Regions from separate parts of the Curtobacterium sp. Csp1 genome, predicted to be linked through region 3. Evidence: riboswitches for the same ligand, from Rfam matches in the RefSeq annotation. Region 3 holds a riboswitch; each other region holds the start of a gene.
The links. A riboswitch is a leader RNA that binds a small molecule or an ion and turns the genes downstream of it on or off. The one in region 3 is predicted to bind thiamine pyrophosphate.
Positions count from the first base shown of each region.

Region 1: it holds a riboswitch for thiamine pyrophosphate, as region 3 does, so the genes downstream of both, HUN58_RS18285 (ECF transporter S component) here and thiM (hydroxyethylthiazole kinase) in region 3, are expected to answer to the same signal.
Region 2: it holds a riboswitch for thiamine pyrophosphate, as region 3 does, so the genes downstream of both, HUN58_RS07020 (ECF transporter S component) here and thiM (hydroxyethylthiazole kinase) in region 3, are expected to answer to the same signal.

Region 1 covers NZ_CP054594.1:3,799,568-3,807,018, reverse strand. Annotated here, with positions in the region: partial or broken gene glgX (glycogen debranching protein GlgX) at 1-2,159, opposite strand, end outside; gene HUN58_RS18290 (hypothetical protein) at 2,289-2,681, shown strand; TPP riboswitch at 2,646-2,757, shown strand; gene HUN58_RS18285 (ECF transporter S component) at 2,752-3,423, shown strand; gene HUN58_RS18280 (ATP-binding cassette domain-containing protein) at 3,335-6,100, shown strand; gene HUN58_RS18275 (metallopeptidase family protein) at 6,146-6,490, opposite strand; gene HUN58_RS18270 (SGNH hydrolase domain-containing protein) at 6,490-7,440, opposite strand.
Region 2 covers NZ_CP054594.1:1,444,429-1,451,879, reverse strand. Annotated here, with positions in the region: gene treZ (malto-oligosyltrehalose trehalohydrolase) at 1-14, opposite strand, end outside; gene treY (malto-oligosyltrehalose synthase) at 11-2,470, opposite strand; gene glgX (glycogen debranching protein GlgX) at 2,467-4,767, opposite strand; gene HUN58_RS07025 (hypothetical protein) at 4,897-5,220, shown strand; TPP riboswitch at 5,301-5,412, shown strand; gene HUN58_RS07020 (ECF transporter S component) at 5,407-6,048, shown strand; gene HUN58_RS07015 (ATP-binding cassette domain-containing protein) at 6,045-7,451, shown strand, end outside.
Region 3 covers NZ_CP054594.1:3,183,529-3,190,979, forward strand. Annotated here, with positions in the region: gene HUN58_RS15345 (metallophosphoesterase) at 1-448, shown strand, start outside; gene thiD (bifunctional hydroxymethylpyrimidine kinase/phosphomethylpyrimidine kinase) at 529-1,986, opposite strand; gene thiE (thiamine phosphate synthase) at 1,983-2,723, opposite strand; gene thiM (hydroxyethylthiazole kinase) at 2,720-3,583, opposite strand; TPP riboswitch at 3,572-3,668, opposite strand; gene HUN58_RS15365 (NUDIX domain-containing protein) at 3,727-4,617, shown strand; gene HUN58_RS15370 (aminoglycoside phosphotransferase family protein) at 4,766-5,515, shown strand; gene HUN58_RS15375 (DnaJ domain-containing protein) at 5,593-6,543, shown strand; gene HUN58_RS15380 (RNA-binding S4 domain-containing protein) at 6,569-6,931, opposite strand; gene HUN58_RS15385 (hypothetical protein) at 7,001-7,267, shown strand; gene HUN58_RS15390 (hypothetical protein) at 7,361-7,451, shown strand, end outside.

The DNA of each region.
Region 1 (7,451 bases), 620 kb from region 3:
GGCCGGCTCGGAGCTCGCGGGCTCGGAGGTCGACGGGTCGGTGCCCGCTGGGTCCGTCGCCGAGGTGGTGGGCGAGGCCGCGGGGTTGGTCGGCGTGGACGGCTTCGTGTCCGTGGCGGCGTCGACCGGGGCCGTCGTGACCTCGTGGTCCGGCTCGGCACGGAGCACGATCATCGACCGCGCGGGGACGTCGAGCGGCGTCCCCGCGTCGAGGACCTCGTCGCGGGCACCCGGATCGGCGGTGTCGATCCGCACGGTCCACCCCGGCGAGTACTCCTCCGGGGGCAGGGTGAACGTCACGACGTCGTCGTGCGCGTTGTAATACGTCAGGAACGCCACGTCGGTGACCCGCTCGCCCCAGCGGTCGCGCCCGCGGATGCCCTCGCCGTTCAGGTACATGCCGACGCTCTTGCCGAAGCCGGAGTCCCAGTCCTCGGGGTCCATCGCATCACCGGAGGGCGTCAGCCACACGACGTCGGGGAGCGGCTCGCCCTCGCTCCGGCGGACCGGACGGCCGTTGAAGTACCGCGTGCGGCGGAAGGTCGGGTGGTCGTGCCGGAGCTTCACGACGTCGGCGGTGAACTGGATGAGCTCGTCGTCGGCGTGCTCCCAGTCGATCCAGCTGATCGGCGAGTCCTGGGCGTAGACGTTGTTGTTGCCGCCCTGGGTCCGCCCGAGCTCGTCACCGTGCGCGAGCTGCAGCCGGAGCGCGTGCACCGCCGGGTCGTCGGTCGGCCCCTCGACGCCGGAGTTCCACGAGCGGTTGTGGCTCTCGCCGTCGTTGTTGTCCTCGCCGTTGGCCTCGTTGTGCTTCTCGTTGTAGGCGACGAGGTCGTACAGCGTGAAGCCGTCGTGGGCGGTGATGAAGTTGATGCTCGCCTTGGGGGTCCGGCCGTCGTGCTCGTACAGGTCGGCCGACCCGGAGATGCGGGACGCGAACTCGCCGAGGGTCGACGGCTCACCGCGCCAGAAGTCGCGCACGGTGTGCCGACCTGGTAGCCGCCGGGACCGACGTCCCACGGTTCCGCGATGAGCTTGACCTGCGACACGATCGGGTCCTGCTGGACCAGTTCGAAGAAGGCTGCGAGCCGGTCGACCTCGTAGAACTCCCGCGCCAGGGCGGCCGCGAGGTCGAAGCGGAACCCGTCCACGTGCATCTCCGTCACCCAGTACCGCAGCGAGTCCATGATCAGCTGCAGCGAGTGCGGGTGACCCACGTTGAGCGAGTTGCCGGTGCCCGTGGTGTCCATGTAGTACCGCTTGTCGTCCTCGACCAGGCGGTAGTAGGCGGCGTTGTCGATACCGCGGAACGACAGCGTCGGCCCGAGGTGGTTGCCCTCGGCGGTGTGGTTGTAGACGACGTCGAGCACGACCTCGATCCCCGCACGGTGCAGCTCGCGCACCATCGCCTTGAACTCCTGCACCTGCTGCCCGCGGTCGCCGGACGACGAGTAGTGCGAGTGCGGCGCGAAGAACCCGATGGTGTTGTAGCCCCAGTAGTTCGACAGCCCCTTCTCCTGCAGGGTGGAGTCGTTCACGAACTGGTGCACCGGCATGAGCTCGAGGGTGGTGACGCCCAGACGCTTCAGGTGCTCGATGACCGCCGGGTGCGCGACGCCGGCGTAGGTGCCCCGTTGTTCTTCGGGGACGTCGGGGTGTGTCTCGGTGAGGCCCTTGACGTGGGCCTCGTAGATGACGGTCTCGCCGTACGGGATGCCCGGCGACCGGTCGCCCTGCCAGTCGAAGAAGGGGTTGATGACGACCCCCTTCATCATGTGGGGCGCCGAGTCCTGGTCGTCGGTCGAGTCCGGGTCGCCGAACGTGTACGAGAACAGCGCCTGGTCCCAGTCGATGTCGCCACTGGTCGCCTTGGCGTAGGGGTCGAGGAGCAGCTTGTTCGGGTTGCCGCGCAGTCCGCTCGCCGGGTCGTACGGGGCGTGCACGCGGAAGCCGTACTCCTGCCCCGGTGCCACGTTGGGCAGGTACGCGTGCCAGACGTGCGCGTCGACCTCGACCAGGTCGACGCACTCCTCGTTCCCAGCGTCGTCGAAGAGGCACAGTTCCACGCGGTCGGCGACCTCGCTGAACAGGGCGAAGTTCGTGCCGCTGCCGTCGTAGGTCGCCCCGAGGGGGTACGGACTGCCGGGCCAGGTGTGCAAACGGTCCTCCAGGTGTGGGTGCCGCCAACGTATCGGCGCGGCCCCTCCGCGTCCGCAGACAAGCCCCAGCAGTGGACGAGGGTGACTCCGCGCGTCGCTGTGGAGGAGTGGCCGAGTAGCCTCGCGCGCATGGCCAACATCGTGAGTCAGATCGCAGACAAGGTGCGCCCGATCGGCGTCTCCACCAACTACGGCGAGCCGGTCGAGGTCGGCGACCAGACCCTCATCCCGGTGTCGCTGGGCTGGTTCGGCTTCGGCGGCGGCGGGGACGGCGACGACAACGGCGGCGGGGGTGGCGGCGGCGTGTCGATCCCCGTCGGCCATCTCGCTGCTCGCGGTCAGCATCCCGACCATCTGGGTGACCGGCAAGGCGCTCGCCAAGGTGGTCCGCGCACTCAAGAAATGACCACAGGACGGACGGGAGGATCGTGGCGACGCCGCCACGGTCCTCCCGTCCGTCATCTGGTCGTCACCCGTCTAGACTGCTGCCACACACACGGGAGTCCGGGACCACCGGGCTGAGAGGGAGCGAACGGCGCTCCGACCGTCGAACCTGATCCGGGTCATGCCGGCGCAGGGAGGAGTCAGCACCATGCCTGCAACCATGCAGTCCACCGTCCCGTCCACCACCCTCCGGCGGTCGCTCCGCTGGCGCGTGGTCGACATCGTCGTCGCCAGCGTCCTCGCGGTCGCGATCGGCGTCGTCTTCAAGCTCTGGGAGTTCGGCTACGAGCCGCTCAGTGCGGGAGCCGCCCTCGTCCTGCCGGGATCGCAGTCGCTGTTCGGCGGCGTCTGGCTGCTCGCCGGGCCGATCGTCGCGATCGTCGTGCGGAAGCCCGGAGCCGCCCTGTACGCCGAGATGGTCGCCGCCTCGGTCGAGGCGCTGCTCGGCACGCAGTGGGGGTGGCTGACGCTCGAGGCCGGCCTCGTGCAGGGCCTCGGCGCCGAGCTCGTCCTCGCGCTGTTCCTGTACCGCGTGTACCGGCTGCCGGTCGTCGTCACCCGGGGCTCGACGTCGGGTTCAAGGCCGTCTACGTCGTGTGCGCCGTGGTCTCCGGCGCCGTCATCGCGGGTGCCGGGTCCTGGGCCATCGTCCGGGCGCTCGCCGCGACCGGAGTCCTGTCGCAGTTCGCGGTCGGCCGGGAGCACGCCAAGCGCACGACCCGCAGCGCGGCGTGACGGCCGTGTCCGCCGGTCGCGCGGACGCAGCGCCCGCGACCGAGGTCCCGGCGAGCACCGGCCCGGCCGGCATCGTCTTCCGTGACTGGGGGTGGCGCTACGCCGCCCGCGACGAGTGGGCGATCCGCGGAGTCGACCTCGCGGTGCGCCCGGGGGAGCGGGTCGCCGTCGTCGGACCGTCCGGCGCGGGCAAGTCGACGCTGCTGCGGGCCGTCGCCGCGGTGCTGCCCGACGAGCCGGACCCCGAGGACGACACCGCCGCGGCCGTCCAAGGCGCGGTGCTCGTCGACGATGCCGCACCGGGGACGGTCCGCGGGCGGGTCGGCCTCGTCATGCAGGACCCCGAGGCGCACACCGTGATGTCGCGCGTCGGGGACGACGTCGCGTTCGGTTGCGAGAACACCGGCGTGCCGCGGGACGAGACCTGGCGGCGCGTCCGGTCGGCGCTCGACCTGGTCGGCCTTGACCTGCCGCTCGACCGGTCCACGATGCGTCCCGGCGCGCTCGTGCTCGACGAGCCGTGCGCGAACCTCGACCCGGACGGCGTACGTCAGGTGCACGACGCCGTGCGCGCGGTCCTCGACGAGACCGGTGCGACGCTGCTCGTCGTCGAGCACCGGATCGGCACCTGGCTCGACCTGGTCGACCGGCTCGTGCTGCTCGCTCCCGCCGGCGGGGTCGTCGCGGACGGCACGCCGACCGAGGTCCTCGCCGCGCACGGTCCGGCGCTCGCGGCGGCGGGCGTGTGGGTGCCCGGGTCGGAGCCCGCACGGGGCTCGGCTCGGCAGGCGGTCCCCGGGGAGGACCGCGCGCACGCTCGGGCGCTGCTCGACGCTCGGGGACTCGCGACGGCGCGCGGCCGGGGGCACCGGGTCGGCAGCGGCATCGACCTGACGGTCCGGCACGGGCGTGTGCTGGCGGTGACCGGGCCGAACGGCGTCGGGAAGTCGACGCTCGGCCTGACGCTCGCCGGGCTGCTCGCGCCCGACGCCGGCGTCCTCGAGGCCACCTCCGCCCTCCGGCACGGCCTGGCCGGGGCGGCGCCGTCGTCCTGGTCCAGCCGGGAGCTCGCCGGCCGGATCGGGACGGTGTTCCAGGACCCCGAGCACCAGTTCGTCGCGGCCACCGTGCGGCAGGAGCTCGCCGCCGGACCTCGGGCGCTCGGTCAAGCGCACGTCGAGGACCGGGTGGATCGGGTGCTCGACGACCTCGGGTTGGCGCACCTGGCGGACGCGAACCCCTTCACGCTGTCCGGCGGCGAGCAGCGACGGCTCGCGATCGGCACGGTGCTCGTGGCGGAGCCCGACGTGCTCGTGCTCGACGAGCCGACCTCCGGACAGGACCGCGCCACGTGGCAGGCCGTCGTGGACCGGCTCGGCGCGCTCGCGGACGCGGGGACGGCTGTCGTCGCCGTGACGCACGACCGCGACCTGGTGCGGGCGCTCGACGCGGACGAGGTGGTGCTCGGCCCGGAGGGCGTGCGACCGGCCGGCCCGGGCGGTCTGCGGCCGACCGGCCCGGGGACGGCGGACGGTGTCGTCGCCGACGTGACGGGGGATGCCAGGCCGGTCGTCCCGGGGACCGCAGCCGACGCGCGAGGGCGATCCGTGCCTCCCGTCCGGCCCCGCGGGATCCGCGGGGTGCAGCCCGTCGCGTCCCTGCTCGGGGTGCTCGCGCTCGGCCTGCTGCTCGTCCTGAGCCTGGACGTCGTGTCCGCAGCGGTCGCGCTCCTGCTCGAGGTCCTGCTGCTGCCGCTGCTCCGCATCCCCTGGCGCACGCTCCTGCTCCGGACCGCACCCCTGACCGCAGCGGTCCCGCTGACGGCCGTGAGCATCGCGCTGTACGGCCGGCCGTCCGGACGCGAGTGGTTCGACCTCGGCTTCGTGCACGTCACCGACGGGTCGCTCGAGCTCGCCCTGGCGACCGCCCTCCGGGTGCTCGGCGTCGGGCTGCCGGCGATCGCGCTGTTCGTGCGGGTCGACCCGACCGACCTGGCGGACGGGCTGGCGCAGCTCCTGCGGCTGCCCGCGCGGTTCGTGCTCGGGGCACTGGCGGCGGTGCGGATGACGACCCTGCTCGGCGGGGACTGGCGGCAGCTGCGCAGTGCTCGTCGTGCCCGGGGGTTGGCCGACACCGGGCGGCTGCGTCGGGGTGCATCGATGGCGTTCGCGCTGCTCGTGCTCGCGCTCCGGCGGGCGACGACGCTCGCGGTGGCGATGGAGTCGCGTGGGTTCGGGGCGCCGGGTCGGCGGACGTGGGCGCGACCGGCGCGCTTCGGCGGCCCCGAGTGGGCGATGGGATGTGGCGTGTCTGACGGGGTCGTGGACGGCCTCGCGGCTGCGGCGGCAGCTGCCGCTGCCGCTGCTGGTGCTGCTCCGGGTCTCCGTGCGGCTTCCGGGCGGGGGCGGCTCGTCGTGCTGGTCGACGGGCGCTCGGGGACCGGCAAGACGACGCTCGGCGACGCCCTCGGGGACGACGGGCTCCGTGCGGCGGCTGACGCGGTGGTGACGGACGTCCTCGGCGCCCGCTCCGGCTACCGGCGGTGGGACTGGACGACGTCGAGCCCGGCGGGGTGGGAGTCGATCGACCCGGACGTGCCGCTCGTCGTCGAGGGGTGCGGTGCGCTGTCCCGGGCTTCGGCGGCGATCGGCCGTGACGGCGAGGTCTTCGCCCGCGAGTGGGACCGGTGGGCAGCGCAGGAGTCGTCCTTCATCGCGGCGGAGGACCCGGCGGCGCTGGCGGACGTGGTGGTGCGGACGTAGGGGTGCCGGGTGGACCCGGGGTCGCGCCGTGTGGACTCGTGGTCGCTACGCCCACCCGAGTTCGTGCAGCCGCTCGTCGTCGATCCCGTAGAAGTGCCCGATCTCGTGCACCAGCGTCGTGTGGACCTCGTCCCGGAGTTCCTCGACGGTGTCGCACTCCAGCAGGTGCTGCTTCCGGAACACCACGATCCGGTCCGGGAGCTCGCCGAAGCCGTACTGGCCACGCTCGGTCGCGGCGACCCCGTCGTAGACGCCGAACAGGTCGGAACCGTCCTCGGGCTCGTCCTCGACGACGAAGACGACGTTGTCGAGTCCGGCAACCATCTCGTCGGGCAGCCGGTCGAGCTCGTCGGTCACGAGCTCCTCGAACGCGTCGGCGGACATCTCCATCACGGGCACGATCGTGGCACAGCGGACTGTCCGACGGCTGGAGCGTCACGACCCGTCGTCGGTCGACCTCCCCAGCTCGATCCCGGCAGCCGACTGACGTGCAGGGCATCGACCCGCACGAGCTGGTCGTCGATCACCGCGGGACAGCGACTGCTCGCGCACCAGACGGGCGTGGTGTCGACGAGCCTGACGCCGTCCAGGCGGGCGACCAGGCGCCGCTGCTGCGCACTGGGCCGCGTCTCGCACATGGCCGGTCGTCCGCCCGGAACAGCGCAGGACCGGATGTCGGGTCCGACCGGGTTCGGGAGCAGGAAAGCGATGGCCGCGTCGGTCCGCGTCTCGTCGAGCAGATCGCGGAGCCCGTCGACCAGGGGCGTGGACTCATCCCGGGAACCCTCGGCGTTCATCACGAGCACGAGGTCCGGCTGCAGCTCCTCGATCGTCGTCACCACCTGCTGCTTGTGACGCTCGCAACCGTCCCCGTCGGTGTCGAAGTGGATCTCGGCGGCGGTGAAGGGACACCCGAAGCGCGCGAGGTCCAGGATGCGCCACGCAGATCCCTCGCCCTCGACGAGCTGGCCCAGGACCGCGAGTCGGCCGTCAGGCGCGCCGAACGTGCACGACGTCCTGTCCCGCCCTCCTGTCTGTTGCGAGCAGCGGAGCACGTCGGCCCAACGCGGGGACGACACCTGTCGGGTGAGGTAGTCGTCCGCCGAGACGTCGTCGATCGACGGGGTCGTCGACGGCCAGCTGCGGAGACCGAGTCCGGCGCGGATGGCTGCTGCGCGTCGCTGGTCCAGCGCGGGACCGGCCGTGCCGTCCGGGTTGAGGTCGGTGTCGTCCCGGTCCGGGTCGGCGACGGCGCCGGTCCGGTCCGGATCAGCCCGGGACTGGTCTGCTCCGACCGCCTTGACACAGAGCAGGATCGCGATCGTCGAGAGTGCGACCATCCCCGCCAACA
Region 2 (7,451 bases), 1.7 Mb from region 3:
GTGGGAACGGTCATGCGTGACCCTCCAGGATCTCGATCTCGGCCTGCTGGTCGGAGACCGCAGCGGTGTTGTTCGTGCTCGTGCCGGGGTCCGCGCCGGACGTCACCGGTGCGGCGTCGTGCTCGGCTCCGTTGGGGTCGGCGTCGGCGACGTCCGCCGGGACGAGCAGGGCGACGGGCAGGTCGGCGAGCAGCGCCGACAGGGCGATGCCGCGGGACGCCGGGAAGCGACGACCGGTCAGCAGGTCGACCCGGTCGGCCGGCACCGGGTGGACGAGCGTGTCGCCCCACCCTCCGACGCGCTCGAGCCCGACGGGCAGCCGCGTCGCGACCGTCACGGCACCGCCGCGGTCGAACGCGAGCACGTGGTCGGCGGCGATGCCGGTGGCCTCGAGCCCGAGGTACCGGGTGAAGAGCTCGGGGTGATCGCGTCGGATCCGCAGGGCGCGGCTCGTCACGAGGACCTTCGCCGCACCGTCCAGGCCGACCTCGGGTAGCTGCTCCGGACCGGTGCCCTCGGGGCCGTCGAGCGTTGCGAGGACGTGCCGCAGCTCCGTGTGGTCGACCGGGCGGCGGTTGTCCGGGTCGACGAGCGAGCGGTCCCACGCCTCGGTGCCCTGGTAGACGTCCGGGACGCCCGGCATCGTCAGCTGGACCAGCTTCTGCGCGAGCCCGTTCGACCAGCCGGCCGCGTCGATCGTGCGGTCGAGCTCGTCGAGCACCGCGACCACGCGCGGGTCGTCGAACGCGGCGTCCACGAGGGCGTGCATCTGCTGTTCGAAGGCCTCGTCCGGTTCGGTCCAGGTCGTGCTGTCTCCGGCTTCGCGCGAGGCCTTCTCGGCGTACGCGTGCAGGCGCTCGCGGCTGGCCGGTCGGGCACCCACGATCGCCTGCCAGAGCAGGTCCGCGAACACCGCGTCGTCGAGCGGCGCGAGGGCGTTCAGCTGCTCGAGGGCGCTCGACCACTCCGACCCGAGCTCGGCGAGCACCGCGATGCGGGCGCGGGTGTCCTCGCTCCGCTTGGTGTCGTGCGTGGTCAGCGTGGTCATCGTGTGCGGCCAGCTGCCCTGACGCTCGCGCTGCGCCTGGTGGAAGTCGTCGACCGACACCGCGAACACGCTCGGGTCGCCGCCGACCTCGCTCAGGGAGCTCAGGCGCGACGTCCGGTAGAACGCGGTGTCCTCGACGCCCTTCGCCATCACCATGCCGGAGGTCTGCTGCAGGCGGAGCGCCGCGGCGTGCCCGGGGTCGACGAGCGCCGGCGCGATCCGGTCGATCACGTCGTCCAGGTCCGGTCGCGTCTCGGCTGCGCGCTCCAGGGCGGCGATCAGGTGGTGGACGCCCTCGGGCAGGTAGGTGCGGTAGACGTCGAACGATGCGACGATCTCGGCCACCGCGTCGACCACGCGCTCCTGCGGCAGGTCACCGGCCGTCGACGCGAGGAGCCGGGCGAGTCGCGCGACCTCGCTGCCGAGGATCCCGTCGGCGATGCCTCGGCGGGTGTCGTGGGTCAGCTGCTGCCAGTCGGCCGGTTCGGCACCGGACGCGGCGGTCAGCGCCTCTTCGCCCGCGGGGTCGACGAAGACGCGGTCGACGACGCCGAGCGCGTCGTAGCCGGTGGTGCCGTCGACGGGCCACGAGGACGGGAGCTGCTCGCCCGGCTCGAGGATCTTCTCGACCAGCGTGTAGGCCCCGCCGGTCAGGTCCGCGAGGTCCTGCAGGTACACGGCCGGGTCGTACAGGCCGTCCGGGTGGTCGATGCGCAGGCCGTCGACGAGCCCGTCGCGGAACCAGCCGCCGATCGTGTCGTGCGAGGCCGCGAACACCTCGGGCTCCTCGACGCGGATCGCCGCGAGGGTGTTCACCGCGAAGAACCGGCGGTAGTTCAGCTCGTGGTCCGCGCGCTTCCAGTGCACGAACGCGTAGTGCTGGCGGGCGTGCACGGTCTCGACGTCGTCGCCGTCCTGCACGGTCCCGGGAGCGGTCGGGTAGGCGGTCTCGCCGACGTACAGCCGACCGTCACGCAGCTCGACGGCGTCGAGCAGGCGGTCGTCGAGCACGGGGACGCGGACCTTGCCGTCGCCGGCTTCCCAGTCGACGTCGAACGCCCACGCGACCGGGCTGGCCTGGCCCTGTTCGAGCAGCGACCACCACCACGGGTTCGCCTCGGGCGTCGCGACGCCGACGTGGTTCGGGACGACGTCGACGAGCACGCCGAGTCCGGCGGCGTGGGCGGCCTCGGCGAGCCCGCGCAGCGCTGCGTCGCCGCCGCGCTCGGTGTCGACGTGGGAGTGGTCGACGACGTCGTAGCCGTGCTGCGAACCGGGCTCTGCCTGCAGCACGGGGGAGAGGTACACCCAGTCGGCGCCGAGGTCGCGGATGTGCTCGACCACGTCCTGCGCCCGGGTCAGGTCGAAGTCGGGTGTGACCTGCAGTCGGTAGGTGGACGTGGGGACGCGTCTGGCGGTCACCTGGTGGCTCCTGTGCTGTCGGGTTCGGGAGTGGCGCTGTAGTCGGCCGGCTCGGAGCTCGCGGGCTCGGAGGTCGACGGGTCGGTGCCCGCTGGGTCCGTCGCCGAGGTGGTGGGCGAGGCCGCGGGGTTGGTCGGCGTGGACGGCTTCGTGTCCGTGGCGGCGTCGACCGGGGCCGTCGTGACCTCGTGGTCCGGCTCGGCACGGAGCACGATCATCGACCGCGCGGGGACGTCGAGCGGCGTCCCCGCGTCGAGGACCTCGTCGCGGGCACCCGGATCGGCGGTGTCGATCCGCACGGTCCACCCCGGCGAGTACTCCTCCGGGGGCAGGGTGAACGTCACGACGTCGTCGTGCGCGTTGTAATACGTCAGGAACGCCACGTCGGTGACCCGCTCGCCCCAGCGGTCGCGCCCGCGGATGCCCTCGCCGTTCAGGTACATGCCGACGCTCTTGCCGAAGCCGGAGTCCCAGTCCTCGGGGTCCATCGCATCACCGGAGGGCGTCAGCCACACGACGTCGGGGAGCGGCTCGCCCTCGCTCCGGCGGACCGGACGGCCGTTGAAGTACCGCGTGCGGCGGAAGGTCGGGTGGTCGTGCCGGAGCTTCACGACGTCGGCGGTGAACTGGATGAGCTCGTCGTCGGCGTGCTCCCAGTCGATCCAGCTGATCGGCGAGTCCTGGGCGTAGACGTTGTTGTTGCCGCCCTGGGTCCGCCCGAGCTCGTCACCGTGCGCGATCATCGGCACGCCCTGGCTGAGGAGCAGCGTCGCGAGGAAGTTCCGGCGACGCTGCAGCCGGAGCGCGTGCACCGCCGGGTCGTCGGTCGGCCCCTCGACGCCGGAGTTCCACGAGCGGTTGTGGCTCTCGCCGTCGTTGTTGTCCTCGCCGTTGGCCTCGTTGTGCTTCTCGTTGTAGGCGACGAGGTCGTACAGCGTGAAGCCGTCGTGGGCGGTGATGAAGTTGATGCTCGCCTTGGGGGTCCGGCCGTCGTGCTCGTACAGGTCGGCCGACCCGGAGATGCGGGACGCGAACTCGCCGAGGGTCGACGGCTCACCGCGCCAGAAGTCGCGCACGGTGTCGCGGTACTTGCCGTTCCACTCGGACCACTGCGGCGGGAAGTTGCCGACCTGGTAGCCGCCGGGACCGACGTCCCACGGTTCCGCGATGAGCTTGACCTGCGACACGATCGGGTCCTGCTGGACCAGTTCGAAGAAGGCTGCGAGCCGGTCGACCTCGTAGAACTCCCGCGCCAGGGCGGCCGCGAGGTCGAAGCGGAACCCGTCCACGTGCATCTCCGTCACCCAGTACCGCAGCGAGTCCATGATCAGCTGCAGCGAGTGCGGGTGACCCACGTTGAGCGAGTTGCCGGTGCCCGTGGTGTCCATGTAGTACCGCTTGTCGTCCTCGACCAGGCGGTAGTAGGCGGCGTTGTCGATACCGCGGAACGACAGCGTCGGCCCGAGGTGGTTGCCCTCGGCGGTGTGGTTGTAGACGACGTCGAGCACGACCTCGATCCCCGCACGGTGCAGCTCGCGCACCATCGCCTTGAACTCCTGCACCTGCTGCCCGCGGTCGCCGGACGACGAGTAGTGCGAGTGCGGCGCGAAGAACCCGATGGTGTTGTAGCCCCAGTAGTTCGACAGCCCCTTCTCCTGCAGGGTGGAGTCGTTCACGAACTGGTGCACCGGCATGAGCTCGAGGGTGGTGACGCCCAGACGCTTCAGGTGCTCGATGACCGCCGGGTGCGCGACGCCGGCGTAGGTGCCCCGTTGTTCTTCGGGGACGTCGGGGTGTGTCTCGGTGAGGCCCTTGACGTGGGCCTCGTAGATGACGGTCTCGCCGTACGGGATGCCCGGCGACCGGTCGCCCTGCCAGTCGAAGAAGGGGTTGATGACGACCCCCTTCATCATGTGGGGCGCCGAGTCCTGGTCGTCGGTCGAGTCCGGGTCGCCGAACGTGTACGAGAACAGCGCCTGGTCCCAGTCGATGTCGCCACTGGTCGCCTTGGCGTAGGGGTCGAGGAGCAGCTTGTTCGGGTTGCCGCGCAGTCCGCTCGCCGGGTCGTACGGGGCGTGCACGCGGAAGCCGTACTCCTGCCCCGGTGCCACGTTGGGCAGGTACGCGTGCCAGACGTGCGCGTCGACCTCGACCAGGTCGACGCACTCCTCGTTCCCAGCGTCGTCGAAGAGGCACAGTTCCACGCGGTCGGCGACCTCGCTGAACAGGGCGAAGTTCGTGCCGCTGCCGTCGTAGGTCGCCCCGAGGGGGTACGGACTGCCGGGCCAGGTGTGCAAACGGTCCTCCAGGTGTGGGTGCCGCCAACGTATCGGCGCGGCCCCTCCGCGTCCGCAGACAAGCCCCAGCAGTGGACGAGGGTGACTCCGCGCGTCGCTGTGGAGGAGTGGCCGAGTAGCCTCGCGCGCATGGCCAACATCGTGAGTCAGATCGCAGACAAGGTGCGCCCGATCGGCGTCTCCACCAACTACGGCGAGCCGGTCGAGGTCGGCGACCAGACCCTCATCCCGGTGTCGCTGGGCTGGTTCGGCTTCGGCGGCGGCGGGGACGGCGACGACAACGGCGGCGGGGGTGGCGGCGGCGTGTCGATCCCCGTCGGCGCCTACGTGCGCCGTCCCGGACAGGACCTGCAGTTCGAGCCGAACCTCATCTCGCTGCTCGCGGTCAGCATCCCGACCATCTGGGTGACCGGCAAGGCGCTCGCCAAGGTGGTCCGCGCACTCAAGAAATGACCACAGGACGGACGGGAGGATCGTGGCGACGCCGCCACGGTCCTCCCGTCCGTCATCTGGTCGTCACCCGTCTAGACTGCTGCCACACACACGGGAGTCCGGGACCACCGGGCTGAGAGGGAGCGAACGGCGCTCCGACCGTCGAACCTGATCCGGGTCATGCCGGCGCAGGGAGGAGTCAGCACCATGCCTGCAACCATGCAGTCCACCGTCCCGTCCACCACCCTCCGGCGGTCGCTCCGCTGGCGCGTGGTCGACATCGTCGTCGCCAGCGTCCTCGCGGTCGCGATCGGCGTCGTCTTCAAGCTCTGGGAGTTCGGCTACGAGCCGCTCAGTGCGGGAGCCGCCCTCGTCCTGCCGGGATCGCAGTCGCTGTTCGGCGGCGTCTGGCTGCTCGCCGGGCCGATCGTCGCGATCGTCGTGCGGAAGCCCGGAGCCGCCCTGTACGCCGAGATGGTCGCCGCCTCGGTCGAGGCGCTGCTCGGCACGCAGTGGGGGTGGCTGACGCTCGAGGCCGGCCTCGTGCAGGGCCTCGGCGCCGAGCTCGTCCTCGCGCTGTTCCTGTACCGCGTGTACCGGCTGCCGGTCGTCGTCCTCGCGGGGGCGGCCGCCGGGCTCGCGCTCGGCATCAACGACACCGTCCTGTGGTACCCGGGGCTCGACGTCGGGTTCAAGGCCGTCTACGTCGTGTGCGCCGTGGTCTCCGGCGCCGTCATCGCGGGTGCCGGGTCCTGGGCCATCGTCCGGGCGCTCGCCGCGACCGGAGTCCTGTCGCAGTTCGCGGTCGGCCGGGAGCACGCCAAGCGCACGACCCGCAGCGCGGCGTGACGGCCGTGTCCGCCGGTCGCGCGGACGCAGCGCCCGCGACCGAGGTCCCGGCGAGCACCGGCCCGGCCGGCATCGTCTTCCGTGACTGGGGGTGGCGCTACGCCGCCCGCGACGAGTGGGCGATCCGCGGAGTCGACCTCGCGGTGCGCCCGGGGGAGCGGGTCGCCGTCGTCGGACCGTCCGGCGCGGGCAAGTCGACGCTGCTGCGGGCCGTCGCCGCGGTGCTGCCCGACGAGCCGGACCCCGAGGACGACACCGCCGCGGCCGTCCAAGGCGCGGTGCTCGTCGACGATGCCGCACCGGGGACGGTCCGCGGGCGGGTCGGCCTCGTCATGCAGGACCCCGAGGCGCACACCGTGATGTCGCGCGTCGGGGACGACGTCGCGTTCGGTTGCGAGAACACCGGCGTGCCGCGGGACGAGACCTGGCGGCGCGTCCGGTCGGCGCTCGACCTGGTCGGCCTTGACCTGCCGCTCGACCGGTCCACGACCGCGCTGTCCGGCGGGCAGCGGCAGCGGCTCGCACTCGCGGGCGTGCTCGCCATGCGTCCCGGCGCGCTCGTGCTCGACGAGCCGTGCGCGAACCTCGACCCGGACGGCGTACGTCAGGTGCACGACGCCGTGCGCGCGGTCCTCGACGAGACCGGTGCGACGCTGCTCGTCGTCGAGCACCGGATCGGCACCTGGCTCGACCTGGTCGACCGGCTCGTGCTGCTCGCTCCCGCCGGCGGGGTCGTCGCGGACGGCACGCCGACCGAGGTCCTCGCCGCGCACGGTCCGGCGCTCGCGGCGGCGGGCGTGTGGGTGCCCGGGTCGGAGCCCGCACGGGGCTCGGCTCGGCAGGCGGTCCCCGGGGAGGACCGCGCGCACGCTCGGGCGCTGCTCGACGCTCGGGGACTCGCGACGGCGCGCGGCCGGGGGCACCGGGTCGGCAGCGGCATCGACCTGACGGTCCGGCACGGGCGTGTGCTGGCGGTGACCGGGCCGAACGGCGTCGGGAAGTCGACGCTCGGCCTGACGCTCGCCGGGCTGCTCGCGCCCGACGCCGGCGTCCTCGAGGCCACCTCCGCCCTCCGGCACGGCCTGGCCGGGGCGGCGCCGTCGTCCTGGTCCAGCCGGGAGCTCGCCGGCCGGATCGGGACGGTGTTCCAGGACCCCGAGCACCAGTTCGTCGCGGCCACCGTGCGGCAGGAGCTCGCCGCCGGACCTCGGGCGCTCGGTCAAGCGCACGTCGAGGACCGGGTGGATCGGGTGCTCGACGACCTCGGGTTGGCGCACCTGGCGGACGCGAACCCCTTCACGCTGTCCGGCGGCGAGCAGCGACGGCTCGCGATCGGCACGGTGCTCGTGGCGGAGCCCGACGTGCTCGTGCTCGACGAGCCGACCTCCGGACAGGACCGCGCC
Region 3 (7,451 bases):
CCTGCCCGCCGGGCTCTGGGCGGACATCGACGCCGCGGACCTCGTGGTGCACGCGGGGGACTGGGTCGACCTGGCCACCGTCGACGCCGTGCAGGCACGCTCCCGGCGCTTCGCGGGCGTCCGCGGCAACAACGACGGTCCCGAGTTCGACGACCGGCTGCCCCTCGTCGCGCACCTGCTGGTCGAGGACCTGCGCTGGGCGGTCGTGCACGAGACCGGGGCCGCGACGGGGCGGGAACGCCGGGCGGACCGGGACCACCCGGACACCGACGTGCTCGTGTTCGGGCACTCGCACATCCCGTGGGACACCGTCGCCCCGTCGGGCATGCGGCTGCTCAACCCGGGATCGCCGACGGACCGCCGCCGCCAGCCCGACCACACGTGGATGCGCGGCGAGGTGTCGGGGAGCGCCCTGACCGTCGAGCTGGTCCGTCTGCCCCCGCGCTGACCCCCGGCATGCGGACCCGGGCGCGCTGACCCCGGGCCCGGGCCCGGGCCCGGGCCCGCCCCGGGGCACGCGCCGCCCCGTCAGTCCGTCGGCATCCGGAAGAACGCCAGCTCCCAGGCCGTCGACGTCCGGAACGCCGCCGTCATCCGCCCGCGTTCCTCGGCGCTCGCCGCGGCCGCGTGCCGCTCGACCCAGTCCGTCGCCGCCGCCGAGGCCGCCGCGAACCCCGGGTCGCCGTAGGCTCCGAGCCAATCGCCGAACGGGTGTCCCTCTGGTGCCCGGCCGAGCCGCGTCCCGACCCAGGCGTAGACCCGGAAGCACGGCAGCACCGCCGCCGCCAGGACCGCCGCCGAGCCGGTGTCCGCCGCCCGCTGCAGGTGCGCGAGGTACCCGGCGCACACCGGGTGCACGGGGTCGTCCGCCCGGGAGCCCGCGAGCCGGCGGTGGTGCAGGTCCCGCGCCTCGTCCGCACACCCCTGCGCGGCACCCGCCCAGAGCGCGGCTTCGTCCGACGACGGTGTCGCTGCCGAAGCCAGGGCCGACAGGTGCCCCTGGTACGCCCGCAGGTAGTGCACGTCCTGCGCCAGGTACCCCGCGAAGACCTCCGTCGACAGCGTCCCGTCCCGCAGCCCCACCAGGAACGGCGTCGCGAGGGTCTCCTCGAGCACCCTGGCGACGTCCGTCCACCACCGGTCCGTCCACCGCACCGGGGGCAGGAGGGCCCGCACGGCGGCACCGTGGTCGACCGGTCCGTTCCCGCTCCCCACGTGCAGGTCGTCCGCGCCGGCCAGTGCGGCACCGAGCCACGCCTTGGCCTCGCCGACCGCGAGCTCCCAGTCGCCCGTCCGCACCACGAGCGTCGCGATCGCGCTCGACAGCGAGCACCCCGTGCCGTGCGTGTTCGTCGTCGCGACCCGCGGCGCCGAGAACGTCCGCCGCGCGCCCGAGGGCTCCACGAGCTCGTCGTCCGCCGTGGCCCCGTCGTCGTGGCCGCCCTTCGCCAGGACCCGCACGCCCCAGGTCCGTGCGACGAGCAGGGCCGGATCGTCGCCGCCCACGGCACTCCCGCCGTCCGACGCGCCCGCTGCCAGCTCCGCCAGCACCGCGAGCTCCGCCCGGTTCGGCGTCACCAGGTCGGCGAGCCCGAGGAGCTCCCGGACCGCCTCGACCGCGTCCGCGTCGAGCAGTCGGTCGCCGCTCGTCGCCACCATCACCGGGTCGACCACGACGACCGGTGGCCGGTGCGCCCGGAGCCACGCCGTGACCTCGCGGACGACCGCGGCGGTGCCGAGCATGCCCGTCTTCACCGCGTCCACCGTCACGTCGTCGGACACCGCGTCGAGCTGCTCCCGCAGGAACGCCGGGTCCGGCACGTGCACCGACCGCACGCCGTGCGTGTTCTGCGCGACGAGCGCGGTCACGACCGCCATGCCGTACCCGTCGTGCGCCGCGATCGCCTTGAGGTCCGCCTGCACGCCGGCCCCGCCCGTCGGGTCCGTCCCCGCGATGCTCAGCACGCGGGGCACACCCCCGGTCACGCGTCCGCCCCGTGGTCCGGTGCGCCGGCCTGGAGGCACGCCCCACCCCCGCCGTCGTCCGTCCGGTCCGCCCCGTGGCCGGGTCCGGCGGCGTCCCACGTCGCGACGAGCGCGGCAGCGGACGCACCAGGGTCGGCCGCGGCGCAGATGCCCGACACCACCGCGACACCGGCGGCGCCGGCGGCGCGGAGCGGTGCGACGTCGTCCAGCCCGACCCCGCCGATCGCCACGCACGGCAGGTCCGTGGCGGCGGCGATCCGCGCGAACCCGTCGTGCCCGAGCGCCGGCGGATGGTCCGGCTTCGTCGTCGTCGGGTGCACGACCCCGACCCCGAGCAGGTCCACCGTCCCGCGGGGGAGCCGCTCGACGGCCGCCAGGTGCTCCGGCGTGTTCGCGGTCAGCCCGACGTGGGCATCCACGCCGAGCAGGGCACGCGCCGCGGTCACCGGGACGTCCGACTGGCCGAGGTGCACCCCGGCGACGGCGTGCCCGGCGTTCCGCGCCGCCAGGGCAACGTCGAGCCGGTCGTCCACCACGACCGTCGCACGGTCGCCCACCGCGTCCGCGACCGCCGCGGTCAGGGCGAGCAGGTCCCGGGCCGACGCCGTCTTGTCGCGGACCTGCACGATCCGCACGCGGCCCTGCACGGCCGCACGGACGACCGCGAGCACGCCGAGGCCGTGCCGGTCGCACAGCACAGGGTCGGTCACCAGGTAGACACCCACGTCCGCGGTCACGCGCCGACCCCCTGCGGGGCGGTCGTGCTCGGTTCGGCGGTGATCCGGGCGGTGCGGACGACGTCCTCCGGGGTGAGGGACGCCAGCCGGTCCAGGAACAGCGGCTGGAACGTCCCCGGACCGCAGGCGTCCGCCGCCGCGAGTTCGGCGGCGATCGTGTGCACCGCCGTCGCCGCGACGGCCGCGGCCCCGGGGTCGTCCGGGGCCACCGCCGTGAAGGCCGCGACGACCGCACCGAGCGCGCACCCACCGCCCGTGATCCGCGTCAGGAGCTCCGTCCCGTTCGCCACCCGCACCACGCCGGTGCCGGGCGCGACCACGAGGTCGACCGCACCGGACACGGCGAGCGCGCCCACGATCCTCCCGTCCGATGCTCCGACGGCCGCCGCACGCGCGTCGTCGGGGCCGACCGTGCTGTCCACCCCGCGCCCACCGGCGCTCGCGCCGAGCACGGCGAGGACCTCGGAGGCGTTGCCGCGCAGGACCGCGGGGCGCATGGCCAGGAGCTCGCGCGCCAGCGCGGTGCGCACCGGGAGCGAGCCGACGGCGACCGGGTCGAGGACCCACGGGGTGCCCGCCTCGACGGCGGCCGTCGTGGCTTCGACGGACGCGGCACGCGGCTCGGCGTGCGGGGTGCCGGTGTTCACCAGCAGGGCGTCGGCGACCCGGGCGAACGGACCGGCCTCGGTCGTGACGTCGACCATCGCGGCCGAGGCACCGAGGGCCAGCAGGACGTTGGCCGTGACGTTCTGCACGACGGTGTTCGTGATGCACTGCACGAGCGGCGAGCGGGCCCGGACGGCCTCCAGCAGGTCGGCGGTGCGGTGGGCCCAGGCAGGGGAGGGCGCAGCGTTCTCCATGGACGATCCCTTCGCGAGTACGAGCTCGAGCAGGTTCGACGGGTGTGATCTCAGCCGCCCGGTGGCGGCACCCCGTGTCTCGGGGCACACGGTACACGAGCCGTCCGCAGTCATCGAGGGGGCCCGTGTGCCAGGGTTGACGGGTGCCAGATCCGACGCCTCCCGGACCCCCGCCCGGTCCGCGTGACCCCGGCGACGCGTGGGCGGTCGGACCCGACGGGACTCAGGCGTGGGGCCGCTTCGGCGCCGCCGGTCTGCTCGTCGACGACGGCCACGGCCGCGTGCTCCTGCAGCACCGCGTCGAGTGGAGCCACCACGGCGGCACCTGGGGCATCCCCGGCGGCGCCCGGCACCAGGGCGAGGACGCCGTCACCGGCGCGCTCCGCGAGTCCGCGGAAGAGGCCGGGGTACCCGAGGACGGTGTCGACCTGCGCCACACGGCCGTCCTCGACCTCGGGTTCTGGACCTACACGACCGTGGTGGGCCGCGCCTCCCGGCCGTTCGACCCGGTGATCGCGGACCGCGAGAGCCTCGCGCTGTCCTGGATCCCGCTCGACCAGGTCCTCGACCTGCCGCTGCACCCGGGCTTCGGCGCCTCGTGGCCGGCGCTCCGCGACGCCATCACGACCACCCCGCACGTCGTCGTCGACGCCGCGAACGTCGTCGGCAGCGTGCCCGACGGCTGGTGGAAGGACCGCGCCGGTGCCGCGTCGCGACTGCTGGCGTCCGTGTCGGCGCTCGCCGCGGCCGGGCTGCCCGCCGACGCCCTCGGGCTCGGCTTCGACCGGTGGTGGCCGCGCTGGACCGTGGTGCTCGAGGGTGCCGCGCGCGGTGCGGACGACGTCGGTACGGACGTGAACGTGGTGCGCGCGGAGGGGTCCGGGGACGACGCCGTGGTCGCGGCGACGGCGGCCGCGGTCGATGCCGGCGACGCGCCCGTCGTGGTCGTCACGGCGGACCGTGAGCTGCGTGAACGCGTCGGGGCGCTCGGGGCCGAGGCCCGCGGTCCCGGCTGGTTCCGCGAGCAGGGCTGAGCGACCGCCGGGCTCCGGTTCCGGTGTCGCCGGGCTCCGGTTCCGGGGTCGCCCTGCGACGCGCATCGTGACCGAACCGTGACGGAGGGGGCTCCGTGCCGATACGCTGGCGCCCACGTCGACGGGGACGTGCCGACAGGAGGTCACGATGGAGCGTGTCACGAGAGCCGACGACCGCGTCCACCGCCCAGCCGGGCCCTGGACGCCGACGGTGCACCAGCTGCTCACGCACCTGCACGAGCAGGGCTTCGTCGCGGCGCCCGAGCCCATCGCCCTCGGCGACGCGCTCGAGACGGTCACCTTCGTGCCCGGCGTCGCGGGCAACTACCCGTGGAGCGCCGAGATCGCGGGCGAGGCGGCCCTCGTCACCTCCGCGCGCCTGCTCCGGCAGTACCACGACGCCGCGGCCACGTACCCGCGCAGCGCGACGGACGTGTGGTCGCAGGCCGAACGCCTGCCGGTCGAGACGATCGTGCACGGCGACTTCGCGCCGTACAACTGCGTCTACGACGGCATCGCGGCGGTCGGGCTCATCGACTTCGACACCGCGCACCCCGGTCCGCGGGTGTGGGACGTCGCGAGCGCGGTGTACCGGTTCGCCCCGTTCACCACCGGGCAGGTCGAGGGCAGCACGGCGCCGACCCTGGACGAGCGACTCGAGCGGGCCGCGGAGTTCTGCCGCGCCTACGAGCTCGACGACCGGTCCCGCGGGGTGCTCGTCGAGACGATGACCGCCTCGCTCGTCGCCCTCGTGACGACCATGGAGACCGAGGCCGCCGCCGGCAACCCGAAGTTCATCAGCGACCTGGAACACGGCCACGCCGAGCTCTACCGGGCCGACGTGGCGTACATCGAGGCGAACGCGGACGCGATCCACCAGGCGGTCACCGCGCTCTGACGGACGGACCGCGCCCAGGCAGCGTGCAGCCCGCACGCGGCGGTCTCCGACGGATCGTCCGGTAGCGTCGGGAGGCCATGACCGACAGCCCGGCCGACGCCACCCCGTACGAGGTGCTCGGCGTCCTCCCCACCGCCGACGACGACGAGCTCCGTCGCGCCTACCGCCGGGCCGCCCGCGAGTCCCACCCCGACCTGGGCGGGGACGCCCGGCGCTTCCGGCAGGTCCAGGTCGCGTGGGAGCGCATCGGCACCCCCGCTGCCCGTCGTGCGTACGACGCCGGGTCCCGGGCGACGTCGGGGTCCGCCGGCACGAGCGGGCCGTCCGGGTCGTCGAGCTGGCGGAGCGACCCCGGCCGCGACGCGTACGCGCCGCCGGCCGCGCGCCGTGACTCCCGTCCGCGCGCCCGGTCGCACGGCCACCCCGGCGGCCGGTCCCGCGAGGTCTTCCTGCAGGCGGAGCGCGAGTGGGTGGGACTCGGCGACCCGATCGACGACCCCTACGACCCCGTGCTCGTCCGTTCGGCACCCCGGCACGTCCGGCGCCTGCTCGGCGAGGCCCTGGCGGAGGAGGCGACCGCGTCGATCGTCGCGGACATGGGCATCGGCGTGACCGTCTGGCACGACCTGGACGCCGGCGCCGAGGGCAAGCTCGACCACGCCGTCCTCACCACCACCGGACTCTGGGCCGTCGAGTCGATCGACTGGGGCGGCGCCGTCCGCATCGAGCACGGCGAGGTCGCTGGCGAGACCCTGGCGCCGGGGGAGCGTCCCGTCAAGGAGCTCGTCCGGGCAGCCCGTGCCGTGCAGAAGCAGACGCGCGTCCGGTTCACCGGCAGGCTGCTGGTCGTGCCCGACACCGCGGTGGACGAGGACGTGCAGGTCGTCGGGCCCGCGCGGAAGCCGACGGCCTTCGTGGTCCGCCGCAGTGCGCTCCGGCAGGTCCTGAACGGCGTGTGGTCCCCGGAGGGCAACGTGGACGTCTTCGCGGTGCGCGACCAGCTGCAGCAGACCGTCCGCTTCGTCTGACCGCGCGCTGCGCGGGGGGACCGCCTCAGTACCCGCGGAGCTTCTCCAGGTCCCGGCGCTCCCGCTTGCTCGGGCGTCCGGCGCCGCGCTCTCGGGTCGGGACGAAGCCGGCCTCCTCGCGGGGGAGCCGCGGCGGGGTGCGGTCCTCGAAGTGCTTCGCGGCCTCCGGGGCGCTCGTCCGCTTCAGGATGATGCCGCGGACGACGACGATCCGGTCGAAGCCGTTCTGGCGGACCCGCACCTCGTCCCCGGGGGCGACCGGCTGCGCGGCCTTCGCCCGCTCGCCGTTCACCCGGACGTGCCCGGCCTTGCACGCGGCGGTCGCGGCCGAGCGGGTCTTCGTGATCCGCACCGCCCAGATCCAGCTGTCCACGCGCGCCTTCTCCACCAGACCACCCTACGCGGCCGTCCCCGCGTCCCAGGCTCACTGCCGTGCCCGCGTCCTAGGCTCACAGCCGTGCCCCAGCCCGCAGCGACGCCGTCCGACCCCGCCGCGCTCGCCCGCGCCCTCGCGGTCCTCGCCGCCGCCGCCCCCGGTGACCGGCTCGTCGTCCGGGCACACCACGGCGACGGCGCCCGGGACGCCCTCGGCGAGCTCGTCGCCCGCACCCCGACGACGGTGTCGATCGCGACCCGCCGCGGCACGGTCGTCGTGCCCCTGGACGCCGTCGTCGCCGCGAAGCCCGTCCCGCCACCCCCGGCACCACGGCCTCGCCGCACCTGACCCCCGCTCCCGACCCCCGCGCCGGACCGCCCACCTCGCCCTGCTGCGGCGAGGCGACCCGACCACGCAGCAGCCCACCCGTAGCCTCGGGGCATGGTCGTCCCCGTCCCGCTCGGCACCGAGGACCGGACCGCCCGGCTGACCCTCCACCGCCCCGACCACTGGCACCGCGAGGACGCGCAGC